DNA from 4 places in the Salinivibrio sp. SS2 genome. Region 4 is predicted to be linked to each of the others. Evidence: predicted binding sites of a transcription regulator. Region 4 holds the regulator's gene; each other region holds the start of a gene.
The links. The regulator CRP, encoded in region 4, controls carbon source genes, mostly activating them, when cyclic AMP is high. The targets are predictions, from matches to a motif close to TGTGANNNNNNTCACA.

Region 1 (6,257 bases), on a different contig from region 4:
CACCGTGTATTCCAAGTTTAGGCGACTAAACTCGTACTGATGCGGGGTGCAATCGATGGTGATATTTTGCAACACCCAGTCGTATAAGCGGCGGTTGTCTTGGAACTCCAGCGTACATAACGAGTGAGTGATCCCTTCCAATGCATCCGAGATACAGTGGGTAAAATCATACATCGGATAAATACACCACTTATCACCCGTCTGGTGGTGATGAGCAAAACGTACGCGATAGATAACCGGATCGCGCATCACCATGAAAGGTGACGCCATATCGATTTTGGCGCGAAGACACGCAGTGCCCTCGGCAAATTCGCCCGCGCGCATTTTTTCAAATAATGCGAGGTTTTCTTCCACCGCACGATCACGATAAGGGCTCGGCTTGCCCGGCTCTGTCAACGTACCACGGTACTCGCGGATTTGATCTGGGCTCAATTCATCGACATACGCCAACCCTTTTTCAATCAGTTCAACCGCAAAGCCGTACAACTTATCAAAATAGTCTGATGAATAGCGCTCTTTACCTGCCCACTCAAAGCCAAGCCATTGCACGTCGCGTTTGATCGAGTCAACGTACTCAACGTTTTCTTTTTCTGGGTTGGTATCATCAAAGCGCAAATTGCACTCACCTTGATAATCCTGTGCAATACCGAAGTTCAGGCAAATAGACTTAGCGTGACCGATATGCAGATAGCCATTAGGCTCCGGCGGGAAACGGGTCACGACTGATGTGTGTTTTCCCTCCGCCAAATCTTTATCAATGATTTGACGAATAAAATTGGTTGGACGAGCTTCAGCATCACTCATCAAGGTTACCTCGTATCAAAACAGTGCGAATTTTACAGCTACATGGATACTATGATCTCTTATTCCGGCACTTTACTCAACCAGTTGTTGTTAAACTCACCCTCGCATGCCCCTAAATGCGCTTTTTTTGCTCATTCCACCTGCCGTGCATAAAAAAACGCCCAGCGTTAGCCGGGCGTTTTCGGGTTAAGAGTGTCTTTGTGTGTGGTCGCTTATGGCAATTTCACTGCAGACAAATCTTCATTATCCGGGATTTGCTTCATCTCACCGGCAATGATTTCGGCCAATGGGCCAAGAATGACTTGCAAGTTGTTATCCCCTAACTTCACGACACCCATCGCGCCAATGGCTTTGAGTTTCGCTTCATCGACGATTTCACGGTTTGCTACCGATAGGCGCAAGCGTGTGATACAAGCGTCGATAGATGTCAGGTTTTGGTGTCCGCCTAACGCTTTGAGGTACTTACGTGCTAGCTCACGGTTATCGCTGGTTTCATTTGTATTCGCGTTTCCGGCAGATGCGCCTTCAATGCTGTCATCTTCACGACCCGGGGTTTTCAGGTTCATGGCCATGATAGCCGCACGGAATGTCGCGTAATAAAGCACGAAGAATACCAAGCCCATCACAGGTAGCATGTACCACTCGTTAGCAACGGGGTTTTTTGACGACAACACCAAGTCGACAAGACCTGCAGAGAAGCCAAAACCGGCAGTCCAGTTAAAGGTGGCCGCGATGAACAAAGAGATGCCTGTCAAGAACGCATGCAACACAAACAACACAGGTGCCACGAACAGGAAGGCAAACTCGAGTGGTTCAGTGACACCGGTAAAGAATGAAGCAAAACCGGCTGCAATCATGATAGATGCCACACGTGCTTTGTTCTCTGGACGCGCAGTGTGGTAAATCGCTAGTGCCGCCCCAGGTAGACCAAACATCATCACAGGGAAGAAGCCGGCCATGTACATGCCTGTGGTTCCCTTAATTGCTTCTCCAGAAGCAAGACCTTGTGCGCCCATCCAGAAGCGGCCCAAGTCATTGATACCCACAGTGTCGAACCAGAATACCGCGTTAAGCGCATGGTGAAGACCAACTGGAATCAATAGGCGGTTGAAGAATCCGTAGATACCTGCACCCGCGGCGCCTAAGTTAGTGATACTTTCACCGAAGTGAACCAGACCACCAAATACGACCGGCCATACAAACATCAACACGAACGAAATCGCAATAGCGACGACAGAGACAAGAATGGGAACCAAACGTTTGCCGCTGAAGAACGCCAGTGCTTTTGGCAACTCAACGCCGCTATAACGGTTGTAAAGCTCCGCCGATACCACACCAATTAAAATACCAATAAATTGGTTGTTGATTTTGCTAAACGCCAGCTCATTGTTGTCTAGTGCAACATCCACGAGACCAATTTGGCTTACAGCACCAGGCGCACAAAGCGTGGTGATCACCATAAAGCCGACGAAACCTGCCAAGGCAGCCGCACCATCTTTATCTTTTGACATGCCGTAAGCCACACCAATGGCAAAAAGTACGGACATATTGTCAATGATCGCTGCCCCTGATTTAATCAAGAAAGCAGCCAATGCGCTGTTACCACCCCAACCTGTTGGGTCAAGCCAGTAGCCGACCCCCATCAAGATCGCTGCGGCTGGTAGTACCGCTACCGGCACCATCAACGCACGACCTATACGTTGCGCGTATCCAAGAATATTCACCTTCGTTCCCCCTATGTGTTCTCAGAGCCATGCCGCAGTATTTGTTGTTTTCTGCGTCTGGCGTATCGCGTGAGATAATGACCAAAGCACTTTTTTTGTCAAACAATGTTAGTCAATTGCAGTTTATGCCAATAAATTCGCCTCGCAAATTAAAACCCCCTTATTTGTGAGATTTATCACCGATCCACACCAAACACAGAGAAATATGTTAGCCAGATCATAAAACTTATTTTATGATAAAAATAAATGAGCATATTCGTTATGCTGTACCCGTAAGCCCACTGATTTATCGAGGTGTCCTGTGCGACTCATTCCATTACAAACCAGCCATGAGGTCGGCCTATGGTCGGCTAGATATATCGTTGATACTATTAATAAATTCGCTCCAAGCGCCGAACGCCCATTTGTGCTCGGATTGCCAACAGGCGGTACGCCACTGAATACTTATAAGCAACTGATCACCCTGTTCAATCAGGGCGAAGTGAGCTTTGAGCATGTGGTAACGTTCAACATGGACGAGTACTGCAATATCCCAGCCGATCATGACCAATCATATCGCACCTTCATGTATGAAAACTTCTTTAAGCATATTGATATTAAAGAAGAAAACATCAACTTACTGAACGGAAATGCGAGCGATGTTGATGCGGAATGCAAACGTTATGAAGACAAGATCAAATCCTACGGCAAGATCCACCTCTTTATGGGCGGTGTAGGTAACGACGGTCACATTGCGTTTAACGAGCCTGCCTCTTCGCTGGCTTCTCGGACACGGATCAAAACCTTGACCGAAGATACCCGTATGGCAAACTCTCGCTTCTTTGATAAAGATATCAATCAAGTACCTAAGCACGCGCTTACCATTGGCGTCGGGACGCTACTCGATGCTGAAGAGATCATGATTTTGGTCACTGGCCACAATAAGGCTCAGGCGCTTCAAGCAGCAGTGGAGGGGTCAGTCAATCACTTATGGACTGTTTCCGCGCTGCAGCTGCACCCTAAAGCCATGATTGTGTGCGATGCGCCTTCAACTGCCGAACTAAAAGTAAAAACAGTGAAGTATTTTCAGGAGCTTGAAGCCCAGAACATTCATAATTTATAAGGAATAACAGCATGTATGCGTTAACCCACTGCCGGATTTTTACTGGTCATGAAGTGCTTGATGACCACGCTATTGTCATCCGTGACGGCGTGATTGAGGACGTTTGCCCGCAACATGCGCTGCCGACAGAGATAGAAAAACGCTCACTCGACGGAGCTTACGTTAGCCCGGGCTTCATTGATCTGCAGCTTAATGGTTGCGGTGGTGTCATGTTTAACGATGCGATCACAACAGACACTATCGAAACCATGCACCAAGCAAACTTGAAGTCTGGGTGTACCAACTTCTTACCAACTCTGATCACGAGTTCAGATGATGACATGCGTGCGGCGATCAACGCGATGCGCGAGTACAAAGCCCACCATCCGCATCAAGCCTTAGGCTTACACTTAGAAGGGCCTTACTTAAACAGCGCAAAAAAAGGGATCCACAGTCTCGACTATATTCGCCCCAGCAACGACAAGATGATTGCGTATTTGTGCGACAACGCCGACGTGATTACCAAATTGACGCTGGCGCCCGAACTCGCACCCAAAGCGCACATTCAGGCCCTCACCAAAGCAGGCATTGTCGTTTCCGCCGGTCACACTAACGCAACCTATGAGCAAGCACGCGAAGGCTTTGCTAATGGGATTGGGTTTGCGACCCACCTGTTCAATGCAATGACGGCCACAACCGGTCGCGAGCCCGGCATGGTTGGCGCGATTTATGATACGCCCGAGGTTTACACCGGCGTTATTGCTGACGGCTTCCATGTGTCTTACGCCAACATTCGTCTTGCACATAAAGTAAAAGGTGAGAAATTAGTGCTAGTTACTGATGCTGTGGCACCAGCAGGAGCCGACATGGATCACTTTATTTTTGTAGGCAAGAAAGTATATTACCGTGACGGCAAGTGTGTTGATGAGAATGGTACACTTGGCGGCTCTGCACTGACGATGAACGAAGCGGTTCGTAATAGTGTTGAGCATATAGGTATCGCCTTGGATGAGGCTCTGCGCATGGCAACGCTGTATCCTGCGCGCGCTATTGGTGTCGATCAGCTTTATGGCAGTATTCGCCCGGGGAAAATTGCGAATCTTGCTATTTTTGATCGTACACTCAACATCCAAGCGACGGTGGTTAACGGACAATATACACATAGCTAGGACATTTATGACTGGCGGACAAATCGGGAATGTCGACCTGGTAAAGCAGCTCAACGGAGCTGCCGTTTATCGGTTGATCGATCAACAAGGGCCCATCTCTCGCATACAAATTGCAGATGTGAGCCGTCTAGCACCCGCAAGTGTGACAAAAATAACCCGCCAATTGCTCGAACGTGGCTTGATCAAGGAAGTGGCTCAGCAAGCGTCAACCGGCGGTCGCCGAGCTATTTCTTTGACCACAGAATGCGCCCCATTTCATACCCTTGCGGTAAGACTGGGGCGTCATTTTATCGAGCTTTCACTCTATGACTTGAGTGGGACATCGCTTGCTGAACACGGGGAAGCTTTTCACTATCACGATCAGAACGAGTTAGTGAACGGCCTGATTCAGATTCTGAGTCAGTTTATTGACACCCACCAACAATCCATCAAAGAGCTGATTGCCATATCGGTCGTGATGCCCGGCCTGATTGATCCTGAATCTGGGGTCGTCGAATATATGCCTAACATCACGATTCAACAGCTGGCCCTTGCCGACACACTCCGTGAGGAGTTTGGTGTGCAGGCGTTTATTGGTAACGATATTCGCGGACAAGCATTGGCAGAGCACTACTTTGGCGCCAGTCAAGCCTATTACGATTCGATGCTAGTCAGTGTACACCATGGCACTGGCGCTGGGATTATCGTAAACGGGCAAATTTTCTTGGGCCATAACCGCAACGTAGGCGAATTGGGCCATGTGCAAATTGATCCTTTGGGCAAGAAGTGCCAATGCGGCAATTTTGGTTGTTTAGAGACAGTGGCCTCTAACGAAGCCATTATCGAGCATGCACAACAGCTACTGGCCCAAGGACACCCGAGCACACTTAAACACGATGACAGTTTAACGATCGAAGCCATTTGTGAGGCAGCCGAGCAAGGTGATGAACTGGCAAGACAGGTATTGGTAAAAGTTGGCAATCATCTTGGCAAAGCCATTGCTATGACCGTTAACCTGTTCAATCCTCAACTTGTGGTCATTGCAGGTAAAATTACCGCAGCACAAAGTGTCGTTTTCCCTGCCATTCAGCGCTGTGTTGAAAACCAGTCACTGCCGAGCTTTCATCAAAAGCTAGAGATTGTAAGCGCGAAGCTAGCAGAAAAGCCTACCATGGCCGCTTTCTCGTTAGTTAAACGGGCCATGCTCAACGGCGAACTGTTACAAAAACTGCTCGAAGAGTGATCGTTTAGCGGGTTTGACGTCTTGCTACGCAAACCCGTTTTCTCCACAAATAAAATCTCACACTTTCCCTATCTAGCGTGTACATTATATACCCAAGCTACGGTGCGCGATAAGTTGGCAATGCGCCACGATCCTATCTCTTTTTTCAAAGTCGCATAGGCATCAACGCGTCTTGCTCCTTATCGCTAAACCTCAGAGGAGCCAAGCTCAAACAAGCTATTACTAAGGAGACCCATCAATGTCTCAAATTCATATCT
Region 2 (6,257 bases), on a different contig from region 4:
CCGCAGTGTTGCATGTTTGCGCGTAGCAGCTCGATAAATGCTTCATAGCCGGTTTCTTTCAACGCATGCGGGTCAAACGGCGGTAGTCCCCAGTTTTGACCTAATGGCCCCAGCACATCCGGTGGCGCACCGATACTCGCATCCAGCACCAATGGCGAATGATCGGACCACGTTTCGCTGCCCGCATCAGACACCCCAACCGCCAAATCGCGATACAAACCCATCGCCATGCCTTTTTCTTCAGCCAGACGCTGTGCTTCTTCAATCTGTCCTTGTGCAATCCATTGTAAATACATATACAAGTGGACACTGTCTTGGTGCTGCTCAACAAAGGCCTGGGTCGCCGCACTTTCATAGCGTCGATACTTTTCGGGGAAGACTGGCCAGCCCCAAATACTGTCATCATCCGCGCGCAAATGCTGATGCAATGCATCAAAGGTCGCTTGTTGCTTCAAGCTATCGCCTCCTTGCTCAACAAAGTCAAGAAAGGCACGGCCGCGGGCTGTGTCTTGGGTTAGGTGTCGCTGTTTAAACTCCTCGAAAAGCAAGGGTAAAACGGCCATTTTTAGTGCCGCGACTCCGCTGTAATCGACCCAATGCGTTTCGCGCACGGCCTGCAAACGACGCTGAAAGTCGGCACTGCCCACCAACTGCTGAGCCTTGGCACTTAATGCAAACTCCGACACGGCACTGACATCGATATAGAGTAAGTTCAACCAACGACGTGACGACGGGCTATAGGGGCTCGCTGCTTCTGGGTTGGCAGGAAATAACGCATGAATAGGGTTAAGACCCACGAAATCTGCGCCACGCGACGCCAGATCACTGACCAACTGCTTGAGATCGCCAAAATCACCAATCCCCCAGTTATGCGGGGTACGCAGCGTATAAAGTTGAATACTCGGCCCCCACATTTTTTTGTGTTGGTCGAGTTCAGGCTGCATGTAGCAACGCGCAGGTGCCACAATTAACGTCATTTCATAGGGGGTTTTGCGGCGTTTTCTCATTACCGACAAACGGTGGTATCCCCAGGGTAAGGTGCAGGGCAGATTGAAGACCAACGGCCCCCCTTCACGACGTTCATCACGCACAATTTGGGATTGCAGATAGCCTTCGAAGCACTCACCTTGCTCGGTATCGATGCGCCAGCTAAAGTCACTCTCTCTGGCACTGGTGCCTAAATGCAATGCGACCTCGAGCGGTTCATCGTCGCGAATGACTTGAACTGGCGACAAAACGCCTTCTTTGTGTTTTTTCTCTGCTGAGGCCAGTAGCGTTTCATCGTTACGGGTGTCATAGCCAAGTGACGTCAACAAATCATATAAGGTGCTGTCTGGCACAGAGGCTTCAGTGCCCCATGCACTGATGTAGCGGTCGGCTAAATTTGCCATTTGTGCGACTGTTTTAAGTGCAGGTTGTTTCATCGCATTCTCCGAGGGGTCCGCCCCCTTCTTTTATCGGCCATTGCAGTTATTGTTATTGTGGGTGGCACCCTATGTCGTGCCATCCATTTAGCATGTCAGCTTGGTATCAAAGGCTTAGCGTTTTACCGCTTTCAGTTGCCAAATGTTAGTGACATAGTCTCGAATTGAGCGGTCAGAGCTAAATTTGCCCATCAGCGCGGTGTTCAAAATTGCTTTATGTGCCCACAGCGTTGAGTCACGATAATCGCTATCAATTTGATTATGAGCACGCACATAATCGGCAAAATCCGCTAAGCACAAATACGGGTCGCCACTGGCCATCACACTATCGAATACCGGACGGAGTAATCCTGGGTGTCCCGGCGTGAAGGTGTCATCCAACAGGCTATCAAGCGACGCTTTTAACAGCGGCTGTTGATGGTATTCGTGATCAGGGTGATAACCTTTCTCACGCAATGCATTCACGCCTTCCACGTCGAGGCCGAAGATATAGATATTGTCATCACCCACTTCCTCACGAATTTCGACGTTCGCGCCATCCATGGTCCCGATAGTCAATGCACCATTAAGCGCCATCTTCATATTGCCGGTGCCCGACGCTTCTTTGCCGGCCATCGAAATTTGTTCAGACACATCAGCAGCAGGAATAATGATTTCCGCCATGCTGACTCGGTAGTCAGGGATAAAGACGACTTTAAGCTTGTCACCGACTCGTGGATCGTTATTGATCGTCTCTGCCACCTTATTAATCGCAAAAATGATCGATTTGGCGAGCGCATAGCCCGGCGCGGCTTTGGCAGCAAAGAACACCACACGAGGCGTCATATCGAAATTCGGCTCATGGATCAGACGGTGATACAGAGAAATCACATGTAACAAGTTCAGATGTTGACGCTTGTACTCATGAAGACGTTTGATTTGAACATCAAAGATGGCGTCAGTGTTTAGCGTGATGTCTAGATGGGTTTTTACCCAATCAGCAAGACGCTGCTTGTTGCGCTTTTTCACTGCCATAAAGGCTTTTTGGAACGCTTTGTCATCAGCATACTGGGCAATTTGCTCCAGTTGCTCGAGATGAGCCGGCCATTGGTCGCCAATTTTTTCACTGATAAGGGCAGAGAGATCTGGGTTACAGAACTTCAACCAACGACGTGGCGTGATCCCGTTGGTCACGTTTTGGATACGGCCCGGATAAAGCGCATCAAATTCAGGGAAGAGATCGCGTTTTACCAACTCAGAGTGCAACGCCGCCACACCGTTGACCGCGTACGAGCCAATCACACAGAGGTTTGCCATGCGCACCATGCGCTCGCCCTGATCGTCAATCACAGACAGCACTTGCTGTTTGCGGACATCGCCCGGCCATTTCGCAGCAACGTCTTGCAAGAAGCGGTGGTTGATTTCAAAAATGATTTCCATGTGACGCGGCAGCAAGTTCGCCATTAACGACTCGCTCCACGTCTCCAGCGCTTCTGGAAGCAAGGTATGGTTGGTGTAAGCAAACGTCTGGCTGGAGATAGACCAAGCGTCATCCCAGCTCAAATGATGCTCATCCAACAGCACTCGCATCAGCTCAGGAATGGCGATAGTCGGGTGAGTATCATTCAACTGAATGGTTTCATAATCTGGAAGGGCAGCCAGTGGGTGGCCAGCATCTAAATGGCGACGAAGAATATCCCCAACGGAGGCCGCACTGTGGAAGTATTGCTGCATCAAACGCAACGTTTTACCCGCATCATGATTATCGTTCGGGTAAAGCACTTTGGTCAGGTTGCCTGCATCAATCGCGGCTTGTTGCGCACGGGTATAGTCACCATCATTGAAGGCATCGAGTGCAAATGGCGTCAGTGCTCGACCTTCCCATAAGCGAAGTGGATAAACCGTATTACTTTGATAGCCCACGATAGGCAGATCCCAAGGCATCGCTTGAATATGAAGGCTAGGAACCCATTCGCGGCGCGTGTGACCGTTTTCTTCAATCACCGCTACGTGGCCATAAAAGCCAACCGTTTGGGCAAGGTCAGGACGAACCACTTCCCACGGATAGCCTTCTGGCTCACGCCACGCATCCGGTGCTTCTTGTTGGGCGCCATCTTTAAATGATTGACGGAACAGACCATACTCATAGTGCAAGCCATAGCCGACCGCTGGATACTGTTGGGCTGCGAGCGAGTCCATAAAACACGCGGCCAAGCGGCCCAAACCACCATTCCCCAACGAAGGATCACGCTCTTGCTCAAGCAAATCGGTCAGGCCAAACCCAAACTCGCTGACCACTGCCGCAATTTCATCGTAAAGCCCCATGCTGATCAGGTTGTTGCCCGTTAAACGGCCAATCAAAAACTCAAGGGATAAGTAGTTCACACTCTTCGCTTGTTTGATGGCTAAATCGTTTTCTGTCGCAACCAGATCACTGGTGGTATGTTCGGCCAGCGCGCGGCCTAAGGCGAGATACCAATCGCGCATCTCAGCGGTTTCGGGGGTGCGACCAAGCTGCGTCAAATGCTGGGTCATACTGGCTTTAAAGGCGCTTTTATCAAATGCGTGTTGCTGTTTAGGCGTCATGTCATCGCTCTCGTAATGGAAGAAAATCTCGATGACAGTCATCCTGCCCAAGCCTGTCGATGCAAACATCCTCCCGAGACAGGAGGAGGAAAGGAGGAGTTGTCAGGGCGTAGAGAGCCACATCACAAGCTGTGAGTGAGCTTGCTCTCATCAATGGAGGAATTTCGTGATATTGAGGTGATAAAAATCACAATTTGAGGGAACACTGACCAAAATACGGCTGTGAAAAAAGAACAATCCCTTTTGTTAATTTTGTGCGCTAACGCAAATTGTGGGGGCATTCATCGTCTCTGGCGTGTAACATCTTCTATATTCCGTATCCGAAACAATAAAATTAGTGACTTTAATCACAATTAAAAGGCGTAGCTGCACCAAAATAGAGCAATTGCACCATTATCAGCGCTGGATCATAGTTTGTGACAGACCAGTTACATACACTTGCGTACAAGGATAAACGCGGCAAAGCCGCACTCGCTGTAAAGGACCTTCTCGCTATGTGGATCCCGTCAAAACTTACCCGTCCCGGCCGTCTCTACAATGCCATCTTGCGCCCGCGCGTATTGGATATCCTCCAACAAGCGCCACATTACAAATTGGTGTTGTTCCGCTCGCCGGCAGGTTACGGCAAAACCACCATGGCCGCACAATGGCTCGCCGATCAAAACCATGTCGGCTGGTTCAGCATTGATGACAGCGACAACGACAGCTTCCGCTTTATCAACTACTTGTTGCAAGCATTAAATAAAGCGACCCACGATGGGTGCCCCAATACCGTTAAGCTAGCAGAAAAACGCCAGTTCTCATCCCTGCGTGCGCTGCTCTCCGATGTTTTCGCTGAGCTGGCTGGGTTACAGTCCACCTGTTATCTGGTATTGGATGACTACCAATTGATCGACAATGAAGACATTCACGAAGCAATGCGCTTTTTTATTAAGCACATGCCCGATAGCCTGACTTTGGTGGTGACCTCGCGCGCGAATCCGCCGCTAGGGACAGCAAATTTGCGGGTTCGCGATCTGATGATCGAGATCGGCAATGAACTGCTTGCGTTCGATAATGAAGAGACCACCCGCTTTTTTAATCAACGTGTCGCCGATGGTGTCGACGAAACCACCGCGAGCACCCTTTGTGCCTACGTCGAGGGCTGGCCATCTGCCCTACAATTAATTGCGATTCAGGCTCAGCATCAAAAACGGACCCTGATGCAAAGTGCCGCCTCCTGCGCGAGTTTTAACCATGCCCACCTTTGGGATTATTTGGTCGAAGAAGTGTTCGATCTGCTGGACAGTGAAACTCGTCAGTTTTTAATGCAAGTTTCCGTGCTGGAAATGTTTAATGACGAGCTGGTCTTTGCGCTGACCGAGCGCGAAGACGCGCTCGGCATGCTCGAATCGCTCAACCGCTACGGTTTATTCATCTATCCGTTGGAAGGAGACAATAACTGGTTCCGCTTCCACCATTTATTTGCAGAGTTTCTCGCCCATGAGCGTCAAGCACGGATCCCTCAACAGCAACAACACTTAAACCGACAGGCAGCATTGGCTTGGCTAAAGCTGAATACGCCCCATCAAGCATTGCGCCACGCCCGCTACGCCGAAGACGATACCTTGATGGCGGATATCCTCAATCAGCATGGTTGGCGTATGTTTAATCGTGGAGAGCTCTCGACCCTAGAGGCGGCTATCGGCCAAATCAGTAATCAGTTGCTATTCACCTACCCCAACTTAGGTCTGCTACGCGCGTGGTTAGCGCAGAGTCAACACAGATATCATGAAGTCGGCGAACTTCTCGCAGAAGCAGAGCAAGCCTACCAAGAACGTAATATCACGCTTGATATTGATTATCAGGGAAATGCCAACGCGTTACTGGCCCAAGTTGCCATCAATCGCAATGACCCTGACCAAGCGATGGCGCTGGCTGAGCTGGCACTCAGCCAACTTGACAGCGCGAACTATCGCGGTCGCATTGTCGCCACATCCGTGGTGGGAGAAGTAAATCACGTGGTTGGGCAGCTTGATCGCGCTCTGTCTATGATGCAGCAAACAGAGAAACTCGCGCGCCAGCATCAAGTCTATCACCAAGCGTTATGGGCGATTTTACAACAAAGCGAAATTTTGCTCGCACAAGGCTACGTGCAAGCGGCATTCGAATTGTTGGATAGCGCCGATAAATTGATTGAAGATCAGCAGCTCCACCAAGTCCCTTTGCATGAATTTGCGCTGCGCTTGCGGGCACAAATTCTATGGTGCTGGCATCGATTGGATGAAG
Region 3 (6,257 bases), on a different contig from region 4:
CTCAAGCTCCATGGTGTCGACCATCGGAAAAATAATCCCTTCCCCTAAACGCTGCTTAATCGCACGGTCAAGGAACTCTCGCTCAATACGGCGGTAATGCACCACAACGATCGCACCGGCGAGCGCACTTAGCAGTGGTTCAATTACATGAGAAAAGTCTGGTGCATTCATAATGTCTGAATGGGTGATCCCATGAATAACAATCGAAGACTCTGCCAGCGGACGATTGGGATTCACAATCCAGTGCTGCGCCTGTTGGCAGCGAATGCGACTAAGGGTAAAAGGCACCAGCCCAATACTGACAATGGCATCCTTTTCACTGTCTAGACCCGTAGTTTCAAAGTCGAGTGCGACAAAGGGCACATCCTTAAGAGGCGTGTCGGGTGCTACCCAGCCTTGTTGATAAAACGCTTGTAGCGTTTCATGTTTCACCTGCTCACGTTTGGTATCCAGCATGGCTTGCCAGTCCACGTGTTGTGCCGGGGCTTTCTTTTTCAGATCCAAATGCAACATGCCCTCCCCTTATGACCGATTCGGCTGGTAGCGGAATTTCAAGAACTTCTGAGCGTTACTTAAAATCTGGAATGCATCTTTGAGGTTACGGCGCTCAAAATCGGATAAATTCTCCGGTTCCACATTGTTATCTGGCTCACGTCCCGCTTCGATATCCAGCGCTTGGTGACGAATACGCACCATGGAAATAAACTCCATCGCATCTCGAAGGTCTGGCCCTCGGCCTTTGGGCAAGATCCCAGATTCAATAATGTCGTCTAAGCGCTCAAACGAGTTTTGTGAGCGCGAATCGATAGCTAATGCGTGTACACGGATAAGATCGGCTAATGGCGCTGTGCCGCGGCGTTTGAGGTTAATCGAGTTATTGTGTCGCCCATCTTGCTCCATCACGAAATCTTTAAAGAAGCCCAAGGGCGGTGTGCGATTTAAGGCATTGCGCGCCATTGATGCTAAAAAGCGATTATTGCGACGTGCACGGCGACCAATGAAGGCTTTGAGTTGTTCAGCCCAGTTAGTTCGACCATAGACACCATCTAAATCAAAGAAGATGTTGCTGTCGAGTAAAGAGCGTGGGCTCGGATTATCAATCCAATCGGCGAAGCATTGTTCCCACTCTTTCAGTGTTTTCCGCCACTCAGGGTTAGTCGCCATGATATTACCAGTACAATAGGTATACCCGCAGGCATCGAGCCCATCAGACACGCGCTTCGATAGTGCCTCAAAATACGCGTTATGCTCGTCGTAGTTAAAGCTATCGTCCAAGATAATGGCATTGTCTTGATCGGTCACAATCAGTTGCTCATCGCGTGCCATCGATCCCATCGCCAAAAAGCAATACGGGATAGGCGGCTCACCCAGTTCTTCTTCTGCCAACTCCAACAGGCGCTGCTTAAAACTGCGGCCAATCACAGACATCGCAGACCCTATCATGTGTGAGTTCGCGTCCTCATTGACCATGCGTACAAAGCAATCTTTGACTTGTTTCGCCAACACCACTAAATCGTCCACCGATTGTTGGCGGAAAATACTGGCGACGAGGAACAAGCTGTTTTGCGATTCGTAACGTGCAATATCCGATAGTGCGACCACACCCAGTGGTTTGCCATGTTGTAATACCGGTACGTGGTGGAGGTTTGAGCGCAGCATGGTGAGCATGGCTTCAAAGATGTAAGCATTATGATCGAGGGTGATCAGCTGGGGCGACATGATTTCTTGTACCGGCGTTTCATAAGGCAAGCCTTCTGCTAACACGCGATTACGTAAGTCACGATCAGTAATGATCCCCAGCACGGGATTGAAGCCGGTTTCGGGATCGGGCTCATCGCCCATCACCAAAATTGACGAGACCGCTTCTTGCGACATAACTTGCGCTGCATATTGTACCGAGTCGGTACTATCGATCATCACGGGGTCGCGAATAATCAGCTTCTTAACTTTGGACGTCGTCAGATCATTGGCTTCATTATGGCTCGATACCGCCTGACGTAATCGCGTCCGGTCTTCGACCTCGACAAAATCGGCAAAGTGTTCAAATTCATCAAACAAGCGGTTAAATGTCGCCTCAGGGATGAAGTACACCAAGGTGTCTTCGATCGCCTTGGCGGGCATACGCACCCGGTTGTTCATCAAAAGGCCCATCTGACCGAAAATATCCCCCTCGGCGATACGGTTGTACAAGGTGCCATTACGACGATACAGCTCGACAGCACCGCTACGGATCATGGCTAAATCATGAATCTCATCGCCGTAGGCAAAAATCGTCGTGCCCGCTCGGTGATAACTAATTTCGATGCTTTGCGCGACCTCAGCAACCACCTCTTCGGGAATCGATTCAAAAGGGGCGTATTGGGAAAGAAATGTCGCAATTTCAACTTGTTCAGCTTCCATGATGCTCACCTAGCGTTGCGAGAAAGTGCAAGGGTATGCGATTGAATATTCACAATAGATGAAACCTAAAAGCTTAGTCTCACCCATCACATATCAAGGTTGTTGGTAATAAAAAAGGCAGTCCCGAGGGCCTGCCTTTTTCATCATAGCTAACTGTTAGTTACTTAGCACGTACAGTTACTTAGCGCGCGGCTCTGATGCTAACCCTTTGAACAAGGAAGCAGTCGCTACCAGCAGTACAATCGTGAACGGGAAGCCAGTTGAAACCGCCATCGCTTGTAGGGCAACCAAGCCACCACCAAGGATAAGCGCCACCGCAACTAGGCCCTCGAAAGACGCCCAGAAAACACGTTGTGGCACTGGCACGTTCACTTTACCGCCCGCAGAGATGGTATCGATAACCAGTGAGCCTGAGTCAGACGAGGTCACAAAGAACACGATAACTAGAATGATACCGATGAATGAAGTAATCGATGCCAACGGCAAATCATCCAACATTGCAAACAGTTTCAGTGACAGTTCAGCGTCTACAACTGCGGTGTAACCTTCGTTCACAAATTGACCAATCGCGGTACCACCGAATGCGGTCATCCACAACACACAAGCAGCAGATGGGATCAGCAATACGCAGGTGATGAACTCACGCACTGTGCGGCCACGAGAAACACGCGCAATAAACATACCTACAAATGGAGACCATGAAATCCACCATGCCCAGTAGAACGAGGTCCAGCCTTGCGTAAAGTTGGCATCTTCACGTGCAAACGGCATAGACAGCGCAGGCAAGTTTTCTAGGTACGCGGCGAGGTTACCAAAGAAACCGGTCAAAATGGCTAGCGTTGGACCCACTGCAATCACAAAGATAAGCAGTAGCAGTGCAAGCAACATGTTCACTTCGGAGAGGCGTTTCACCCCTTTATCTACCCCAGCAACCACAGACAGGATGGCCATACCGGTGATACCCATGACAAGCAGCACCTCTGTGGTGTTACCCAGTGGCGTATCAAACAGATAGTGAAGACCAGCAGACGCCTGTGAGGCGCCAAGGCCTAGTGAGGTTGCAAGACCAAAGAGGGTCGCGATGATCGCAAGAATATCGATCACGTGGCCGGTCCAGCCCCATACACGCTCGCCAAAGAGCGGGTAAAAGACTGAACGCATGGTCAAAGGCAAGCCTTTGTTATAGGCAAACAGAGCCAAACCTAGCGCCAAGACAGCGTAGATGGCCCAAGGGTGAAGACCCCAGTGGAAAATCGTTGCAGACATACCTAGGCGTCGAGCCGCTTCAGCATCTCCGGCTGCTGCGCCCAACGGTGCCCAGTCGGTACGAATACCGTTTGCATCAACAGCGGTACCGCCCAATGACGTTTGGAAGTGTGTTAACGGCTCTGATACACCGTAGAACATCAAACCAATACCCATACCGGCGGCAAACAACATCGCAAACCAACCCGCATAGCTATAATCCGGCTTAGCTTCTGTCCCGCCGAGACGAACGCGACCCAAAGGTGACACAATCAGTACTAGACAGGCGATAACAAAAATATTACCTGCAGAAAGGAAGAACCAGTCTAGATTCGAGGTCAACCAACCCCGAAGATCACCAAAAACAGGGCCGATTTGGTTTTGAAATGCCAAAGTGACAAATACAAAGGCCATAATGGCCAGCCCCGAGACCATAAATACTCGGTTGTGAATATCAAAACCAAACGGGCCAAGTTTAACGGCCACATTATCCTGACCGACCTGGTAGTCAGTATCGATCGGGTTAACTTTCCCGTCCGGTTTCATCATATCTTCATGGCTTTTATCGCTCACGAGTTAACTCCTTAGTCCGTTTGTTCGGAAGCCTGTGAGTGTCGGTGGCCTGTGCGCTCAATTGGCCTTTCCATCGCAAAACGCGGATAAAAAAGTTGACCAGCAGCAAGAACCGCAACATCCACACAGCTCATTACCCTAACATAAATGCGCAACGATTTAATTAGGGCACTAACCAAATGTCGATTTTATAACCAACTATTAATCAATATATACACTCAAACCCCAGGCTAGACGCGGCCTAGAACTCATTTGAACTCTTTATTTCAGAGCTATAAAGGATCGTGTCACACACTTTCCTCTTTTAGGTTTAGCGGAAATACGCCGTATCATAAAAAGAATTCATTGATAGTGCTCACAAAAAATACCTATGTTCACCAGCAAAACTTTTGATGGATCACAAAGACATCGTGAATAGCATGCGTTTGTTCAAGTACCTATCGTGAAGCAGCTCTGAGTTCGCACGACTCGCCTACGAGCACATAACCTCCAGGCCACAAAAATGCAAAATAATGCAACAATATGATTTATTCGTGATACTTGTCACACTGAGAAAAATAAGTACAATACCGCCGCAATCGTTTTCCATCCCAGTTTAACGTTTGCGGAGCAAGCATCATGCAATTTGGCATCGGCCTTTTGGGGATTAGCGTCCTCTTTCTAATCGCGATTGGATTTTCAGAAAATCGTCGTGCGATCAACTGGCGTACCGTCGGTGGCGCTTTCATTATTCAAATCGTCTTTGCCGGGTTTATTATCTCCGTCCCGCTTGGTCAGCGTATTTTGGCTAACGCATCAGAAGCCGTGTCCGCAATAATTAGCTTTGGCGATATTGGTGCTGAGTTTCTGTTTGGTGATCTCGCGAAATTTAAACTTGGCTTTATCTTTGCTTTCAACGTTTTACCAACTATCGTCTTTTTCTCCGCTCTGATCGCCGTGCTTTATCACTTAGGGATCATGGCTTGGATTATTCGCCTGATCGGTGGCGTACTACGACGCGTACTCGGCACTTCGCGCACTGAATCGATGTCAGCCACTGCCAATATCTTTGTCGGATCGGTAGAAGCCCCTCTTGTCGTGCGCCCTTTTCTCGCCTCAATGACGCGCTCAGAATTATTTGCAGTCATGGTCGGCGGATTAGCCTCCGTGGCTGGAGGCACCATGGTTGGATACGCAGGCCTCGGTGTTGAAATGAAATACCTGATCGCTGCCGCTTTTATGTCCGCACCAGCCGGTCTAATGATGGCAAAAATTATGGTCCCGCAGACCGAAACGCCTATCAGTCATACCCAAGCGCAAGCCGAGCAAGATAACCACGATAAGCCTGTCAACTTGATCGATGCAGGTACACAAGGTGCTTTAAGTGGATTACAAATTGCGATGGCAGTCGGGGCTAGCTTGCTGGCCGTGATCAGCATGATTGCGCTGATCAACGGCGGGTTGGGCAAACTTGGCCCGATGATCAATATGCCTCAATTGAGTCTGGAGTGGATATTCGGCTATGTGTTTGCACCAGTCGCTTGGCTCATCGGTATTCCGTGGGGGGAAGCAATGACTGCTGGTACCTTGATTGGTAAGAAAATTGCGGTGAATGAATTTGTGGCGTTTGCTGATTTTATGAACCTAAAAGGTGCACTTTCTCCCCATAGCCAAGCCATTGTTACCTTTGCACTGTGCGGCTTTGCCAACCTCACTTCGATCGCGATGTTGATGGGCGGACTGGGCGGTATTGTTCCAGAGCGCCGAGGTGATATCGCCAAATTAGGAATGCGTGCCATTCTTGCCGCCACCTTAGCGAATCTGATGAGCGCAACATTGGCAGGGCTGTATCTGACTTTATAACCTCAATCACGCTGGATAGTTTTGCCATCATTCTGATGGTTCAGTGTTTCTCACCAAGGACGGTGAGTGCACAAAAAAGCCTCGAAGAGAACAGACTTCATCTGTTACACTTCATTTACTTAACGTAAAGAGATGTAGTCACCATGCGGTATCCTTGGGTTCTTTTTGATGCAGATGAAACACTGTTTCACTTTGAT
Region 4 (6,257 bases):
GAGAAATGCAGCGAGCGCCAGCAAGCTATGCAATGCCCAACCAGTGGTTCGATGAGCTGGGGTTAGTTAATATTGAACAGGTAAGGACAGGGCATGTGTTTAGCATTTATGCTGAATGGAAGTGTGCATGAGCCGTATACGAGGTCCGTATGTACGGTTCTGTGAGAGGGATGAGGCGGCAACGCCTCACCCTACTCGATGGTTGGCGGTGTTTAGCGACTTTCAATATCGAGCCAGAATTTATCGTCAATTGCCTGAGTCTCATTACTCAGATGTGGGTTGTCGACCCGAATAAAGGTGCGCTCACCAATATTGGCTTTCTCAAAGGTCTCTTTTACCAGAGGGGCATTCTCAAAAAATTCGATGAAGGATCCGTCTTGATAGGCGGCCGCAAAGGCATCGTTGAGCATGGTCGCTACCTCTGGGTTTTGGGGCGATACAAACAAGAACATTGGGAAGCGGTAGATTAGCATTAAGTGCGGATCAACCAACAGATTTGTATATTGAGGTCGCTCTGCCAGCTCGCTAAAAGGCTCGATAAGCGCACGCGGGAAGAGGTCGGCCCGTCCGGTATCGACGCCTTTAAAGATATTCTCAAAGCTTGAGATTTCTCGAACCCGAAATCCCGCCGACTGCAAGACCTTCACATCCGCCCAGCCTTGCCCTTGGATCATGGTCAGATTATTGAGCCCAGCTTGGTCACTGATTTGTGCAAGCTTGGGTTCGGTGGCTTGATTGGTAATGAACAAGCGATGGCCTAATAGACCCCGAAAGACTGGATAACGGATGGGAAGTAACTCTGACTCAAGGGTACGGTCGGCCCCGAGCCAATCTACCGTCAGTCGTCCTTGTTTTAGCATTTCCACTTTACGAGACTGAGAGCCAATTTGGCCTTGAAAGGCCTGTAAAGTGACAGACTCACCCGATTTTTCCGCTAAAAACTCAATCAAGTCGATAGCGTATAAATCGAGGGCAGAGCCAGCCCGTGGTTCTGGATGGACAATGGTGATATTCGCCGCAGCAGTTGAAGAAACCGCCGCGAGTAGCAATGCAGCAAGGGTTTGACGTAAGCTTCTCATAAACGACATCCTGTTAATCAGTTGTTAGATGGGTCGTTTCTGAAGTGTAGAACTTAGGTAATTAGTTTCCAGTCAATAAAAACAAAAAAACCGACGCAAAAGCGCCGGTTTTGTCGCAACACGCGAGGATTAGCGTGTGCCGTAAACCACAATGGTTTTACCGTGAGCTGAGATAAGGTTCTGCTCTTCCAGCATTTTAAGGATACGCCCAACCGTCTCACGCGAACAACCAACAATCTGACCAATCTCTTGACGTGTGATCTTGATTTGCATGCCGTCAGGGTGAGTCATGGCGTCAGGTTGCTTCGCCAAGTTAAGTAGGGTTTGCGCAATGCGGCCGGTCACGTCCAGGAAGGCAAGGTCTCCCACTTTCTGGCTGGTCACTTGCAGGCGACGCGCCATCTGAGAGGACAGACGCATCAAAATGTCTGGGTTAACTTGGATCAGCTGGCGGAATTTCTTGAATGAAATTTCTGCCACTTCGCAAGGTGATTTCGCACGTACCCATGCGGTGCGCTCTTGGTCCTCTTCGAACAGACCAAGTTCGCCGATGAAGTCACCTTGGTTAAGGTAAGACAGGATCATCTCCTTGCCTTCTTCATCTTTGATTAGTACGGCCACAGAACCTTTCACGATGTAGTACAAGGTCTCCGCCTTTTCCCCTGCATGGATCAGAGTACTTTTGGACGGGTACTTGTGAATATGACAATGTGAAAGGAACCACTCGAGTGTAGGGTCTGTTTGAGGTTTTCCTGGAACCATATAACTTATTTCCTCTGCATGTGTTGCCCGGCAACGACGTCCTGTCTTTGTCTGAATGGAAACCCATCAGTCCAATGCACAGAATACGAGGTCTTGGCGCAGGCTACAAGCTCACTGTATGTTAACAAGAGTGTATCTTTTTTCTATCTGGATTTCTTGATTTTGATCTAAGCCAACCGCCTAAAAAATCGGCAAAAATGTGGCTAAGATCACGACCTGAGAAGTAATACACGTTAAGTGCGCTACGGCGGTTAACCTATCTTGCCTTTCTCAATCAACTGTTGGATCAAGGGGCGAATAATCAGCTCCATCGCAAATCCCATTTTACCGCCGGGCACGACCAGCGTGTTGTGCCGAGACATAAAGGCGCCACTGATCATTTGCAGTAAATAAGGAAAATCGACGTTCTTCATGCCACGAAAGCGGATCACAACAAAGCTTTCGTCGAGTGAAGGGATCCCTTTTGCATTCAGCGGGTTGGATGTGTCTACGGTCGGGACACGTTGGAAGTTAATATGTGTGCGAGAAAACTGCGGCGTAATGTAGTGCAAATAATCATCCATGGAGCGCACGATCGAGTCCGTGACAGCCTCGCGGGAATGGCCTCGGTCGCGCGTATCGCGGACAAACTTTTGAATCCACTCCAAGTTAACGATAGGCACCATGCCGATTAGTAAATCAACATGTTGGGCGACATTGACGTCACCATCCACCACCCCGCCATGCAAGCCTTCATAAAATAATACGTCGGTATTTTCAGGCAGATCTTGCCAGGGGGTGAAGGTGCCCGGCATTTGGTTATAAGGCACGGCTTCATCAAAGGTGTGTAGATAACGACGGTATTTACCTGTGCCTTGTTCGCCATATTCTTTAAAAAATTGCTCAAGGCGTGGGAAGTCGTTGGCCGTGGGACCAAAGTAGCTAATATGACGACCTTGTTCACGGGCTTTACGGATCTCAACATCCATTTCTGGCCGCGTGAAGCGGTGAAAGCTATCGCCCTCTAACCAAGAGGCTTTGATGTTCATCATATTGAACATCTTACGAAACGCTTCGGAGGTCGTGGTTGTGCCTGCGCCGGATGAACCGGTCACAGCGATGATTGGGTGTTTAGCCGACATGACGAGCCCTGTCATTGATCAGTCTGAATTTACACCGCAGCCCACAAGGGGAGGCGGTGTTACGGTCTGAGATCGCGCTGACGACGAATATCCACTGTCTCATGCAGCTCAGAGTATACAATCACGGCGTCGCCGGATTTTAATTGTTCACGCACTTGTTCAACTTTCTCAGCAAAGCTGACTTCCTGCTCACCGTAATCTGTCCCTTCCCGCAACACAAAGTGTTCAATTAAATTGGTCAAGGTCTCGGCTGGCACAGATTGCCATGGAACCATCATACTACATCACCTTTTGCTGACATCGGGATGGCACGGACGCCATCTCCATGCTTAGGTTGTGAATTAGCTCCCATTTTACCGAATTATGCGTGTAGGTGCAGTGTGTCTATGTCGATTTAGTCACAATTTATCGTGACGATTGGGGCATCAGGTGCCGAGTTGCTCAGCTATCCACGCGGGCACTGCCTCTTCCAACCATAAACGCGGTGCACGCCAATGGCCAGTGACAAACCCAACATGTCCGCCATGGTCAGTGAGTTGATAGCGTATATTGGCCGGTAATGGCGTGGTTGGGATCACCGCATCAGTCATAAAAGGATCGTCTTTGGCATGAATGATGGTCAAAGGGGCGCGGATCGCAGGCAATACGGATAAGCCACTGCATTGCTGGTAGTAATGATGTGCGTCCTCAAACCCATGCAGTGGTGCGGTGACGGTTTGATCAAACTCGAATAAGGTCGAAATACGGGGCTGCTCGCCAGCTTGCCAGCGACCTACTTGGGCGTGTCGCGTAAGCTTATCTGACAGGGTTTGCCGCATCGAGCGGAGTAGGTACGCTTGGTAGACACGTGAGAACCCTTGCTGAATGCGTAACGAGCAGGCGGCAAGGTCTAAGGGGGGTGACACTGCGCAGCCGCTGGAGACAATCGGATCATCCGCATACTCTGCCAAATAGCGCACCAGCATGTTGCCGCCTAGCGATACGCCCACGGCATGAATGGGATGCTGAGGATAACGCATGCGCAATGTGGTCAAAAAATAGCGCGCATCCTGTGTCTCGCCTGAGTGATAAGTGCGCGGGACGCGGTTTAAGCGGCCACTGCAACTACGAAAGTGCATCACCACACCGCACCAGCCTTGGCGCTGAAAAGCAGCCAGTAATCCATTCGCGTACGGGCTATGAAAACTGCCAGCGAGGCCATGAAAAAGCACCACTATCGGTTGGCCGGGCTGAGGCGTCTGTGTCCAAGCGAGATCGACGAAATCACCATCCGGTAAATCCAGCTGTTGCCACAAAGGGGAGATCACGGGTTGCCGCCGCATCAGCCGTGGCATGATGGTTTGTAGATGAGGATTACGGGCGCTGGGAATCGGTTCAAAGGGCGTCATTAGCGTCTCCTTGATCATCTTCTTTAACCACACCGGCGCGCAGAGTGGGATAGAGCGATTTGGCCGAGGGCGAGAGCTGACGGCAATAATACGCCAACGGCGAGGGCGACTCGGTCAGCCATGTTTGTTGATTCAAGGCGTGGATGAGGTCTTGTTGTTGGAACTTCTCGAGGCTGAGCTCGAAATTCAGCATTTTTTTATATTGTCCCGCGCCAACGCGCGGTTTGATATCGCGACGTAGGTTGCGGTAGGCAATCAGCAAATGCTCAGAGCGGCTGAGCGATTGTTTAAGTTGGCTGAGGCTCTCTGGGGCTAGGCCATAGCCATGGCTTTCCAGCCAAGCCAGCAACAGGGCAAGGTTGACGTTGCCCTGATGCTGATCTTGCAATTTAAGACACGCCTGTTTGACGTCTTGCTTGCCATAGTGTTGCAAACAAAACTGCCACAGGTCGGCTGCATTCGCTTGGCCGGGAATTAGGCTTGATTGAATGCCGCCTCCATGGCTTCCAGTTCTTCCTGTCGCTCCATCCATTCTTGCTCTACCTCTTCCAGCGCTGATTTGGCATCAGCCTGGCGTTGTAATTGTTCCGCGAGTTGGGCTTTTTGGTCTGCGCCATAAATTGTTGGGTCGGCCAGTTTGGTCTCTGCATCGGCAATAATGGCAGAGAGCTGTTCGATTTTTGTGTCTAGGCTGTCAATTTTTTTACGAAGTGGCGCTGTTTTTTGGCGAAGTTCGGCCTCGCGACGCTTTTGTGCCTTACGATCGACCTGACGTTGCTGGGGGGCGGCTTTGTCATCGGCGTTTTGTTTTTTACTTTCCGCGCGGTCGGCACGCTGTTGCTCGCCAAGCCAGCGATGGTAGTCGTGTAAGTCACCGTCAAAGGGTTGCACCGCGCCGTTGTCGACAAGATAAAGATCGTCGGTGGTCGCGCGCAGCAAAAAGCGATCATGGCTTACGATCACCATCGCCCCTTCAAACGATTGTAGGGCAAGCGTCAAGGCTTGGCGCATATCTAAATCAAGGTGGTTAGTCGGTTCGTCAAGCAGCAGCAGGTTAGGCTTTTGCCACACCAATAACGCTAATACCAAGCGTGCCTTCTCGCCTCCCGAAAAGGGGCCAATGGTCTCAAGCGCTTTATCACCCTGAAAGCCAAAGCGCCCTAAGAAGTCACGTAGCGTTTGCTCGGCTGTGGTGGGCGCAAGGCGATTCATATGTTGCAGTGGGGTTTCGTCAATGCGCAACGTGTCGAGTTGATGCTGCGCAAAATAGCCAATTTTTACCCCTTGGGAGTAACTGAGCTCACCGGCCATGGCTGGCAAGGTGCCAGCAAGAAGTTTGATCAGCGTAGACTTACCCGCACCATTGCGGCCTAACAAACCAATACGCGCGCCAGGGACCAGGTTGAGGCGGATATTTTCCACAATCGGTGTCTTGTCGTACCCCGCAGCGACTTTGTCCATCATCAAGATAGGATTTGGGAGCGCATCTGGGGTGAAAAAGGTAAAACTAAATGGATTATCGTATTGCGCCGGCAACACCTTTTCCATCCGCTCCAGTGCCTTAATCCGGCTTTGCGCTTGGCGCGCCTTTGAGGCTTTATAACGAAAGCGGTCGATGTAAGATTGCATGTGGGCAATCTGCTTTTTTTGCTTTTCAAACTGCGCTTGTTGTTGCGCCAGCTTCTGCGCCCGCATCTGCTCGAAGTCGGAATAATTGCCCGTGTATTCATTTAGCTGTTGATGCTCAATATGAATAATACGGTTGACGACAGGATCCAAAAAGTCCCGGTCGTGGGAAATCAGCACCAAGGTACCGGGGTATTGCTGCAGCCACTTTTCCAGCCACATCACGGCATCTAAATCGAGGTGGTTGGTTGGCTCATCAAGCAGCAAGAGGTCGGAACGAC

Region 1: a site for CRP is predicted at 2,694-2,709, ahead of nagE (N-acetylglucosamine-specific PTS transporter subunit IIBC). Genes of this name have one in related genera too.
Region 2: a site for CRP is predicted at 4,326-4,341, ahead of malT (HTH-type transcriptional regulator MalT). Genes of this name have one in related genera too.
Region 3: a site for CRP is predicted at 4,751-4,766, ahead of BGK46_RS17015 (NupC/NupG family nucleoside CNT transporter). Genes of this name have one in related genera too.

What each region holds. Positions count from the first base shown of each region.
Region 1 is NZ_MEBP01000080.1:24,705-30,961, reverse strand. Features, by position in the region: gene glnS (glutamine--tRNA ligase) at 1-804, opposite strand, end outside; gene nagE (N-acetylglucosamine-specific PTS transporter subunit IIBC) at 1,017-2,528, opposite strand; gene nagB (glucosamine-6-phosphate deaminase) at 2,830-3,630, shown strand; gene nagA (N-acetylglucosamine-6-phosphate deacetylase) at 3,642-4,778, shown strand; gene nagC (DNA-binding transcriptional regulator NagC) at 4,786-6,000, shown strand.
Region 2 is NZ_MEBP01000113.1:14,013-20,269, forward strand. Features, by position in the region: gene malQ (4-alpha-glucanotransferase) at 1-1,424, opposite strand, end outside; gene BGK46_RS14370 (glycogen/starch/alpha-glucan phosphorylase) at 1,539-3,989, opposite strand; gene malT (HTH-type transcriptional regulator MalT) at 4,484-6,257, shown strand, end outside.
Region 3 is NZ_MEBP01000145.1:1,979-8,235, reverse strand. Features, by position in the region: gene BGK46_RS17030 (3'-5' exonuclease) at 1-513, opposite strand, end outside; gene BGK46_RS17025 (DUF294 nucleotidyltransferase-like domain-containing protein) at 523-2,400, opposite strand; gene BGK46_RS17020 (BCCT family transporter) at 2,578-4,194, opposite strand; gene BGK46_RS17015 (NupC/NupG family nucleoside CNT transporter) at 4,837-6,060, shown strand; gene yjjG (pyrimidine 5'-nucleotidase) at 6,204-6,257, shown strand, end outside.
Region 4 is NZ_MEBP01000097.1:12,717-18,973, reverse strand. Features, by position in the region: gene BGK46_RS11980 (hypothetical protein) at 213-1,079, opposite strand; gene crp (cAMP-activated global transcriptional regulator CRP) at 1,209-1,841, opposite strand; gene BGK46_RS11970 (phosphoribulokinase) at 2,093-2,962, opposite strand; gene BGK46_RS11965 (YheU family protein) at 3,022-3,240, opposite strand; gene BGK46_RS11960 (hydrolase) at 3,388-4,350, opposite strand; gene BGK46_RS11955 (TIGR02444 family protein) at 4,337-4,882, opposite strand; gene BGK46_RS11950 (ABC transporter ATP-binding protein) at 4,825-6,257, opposite strand, start outside.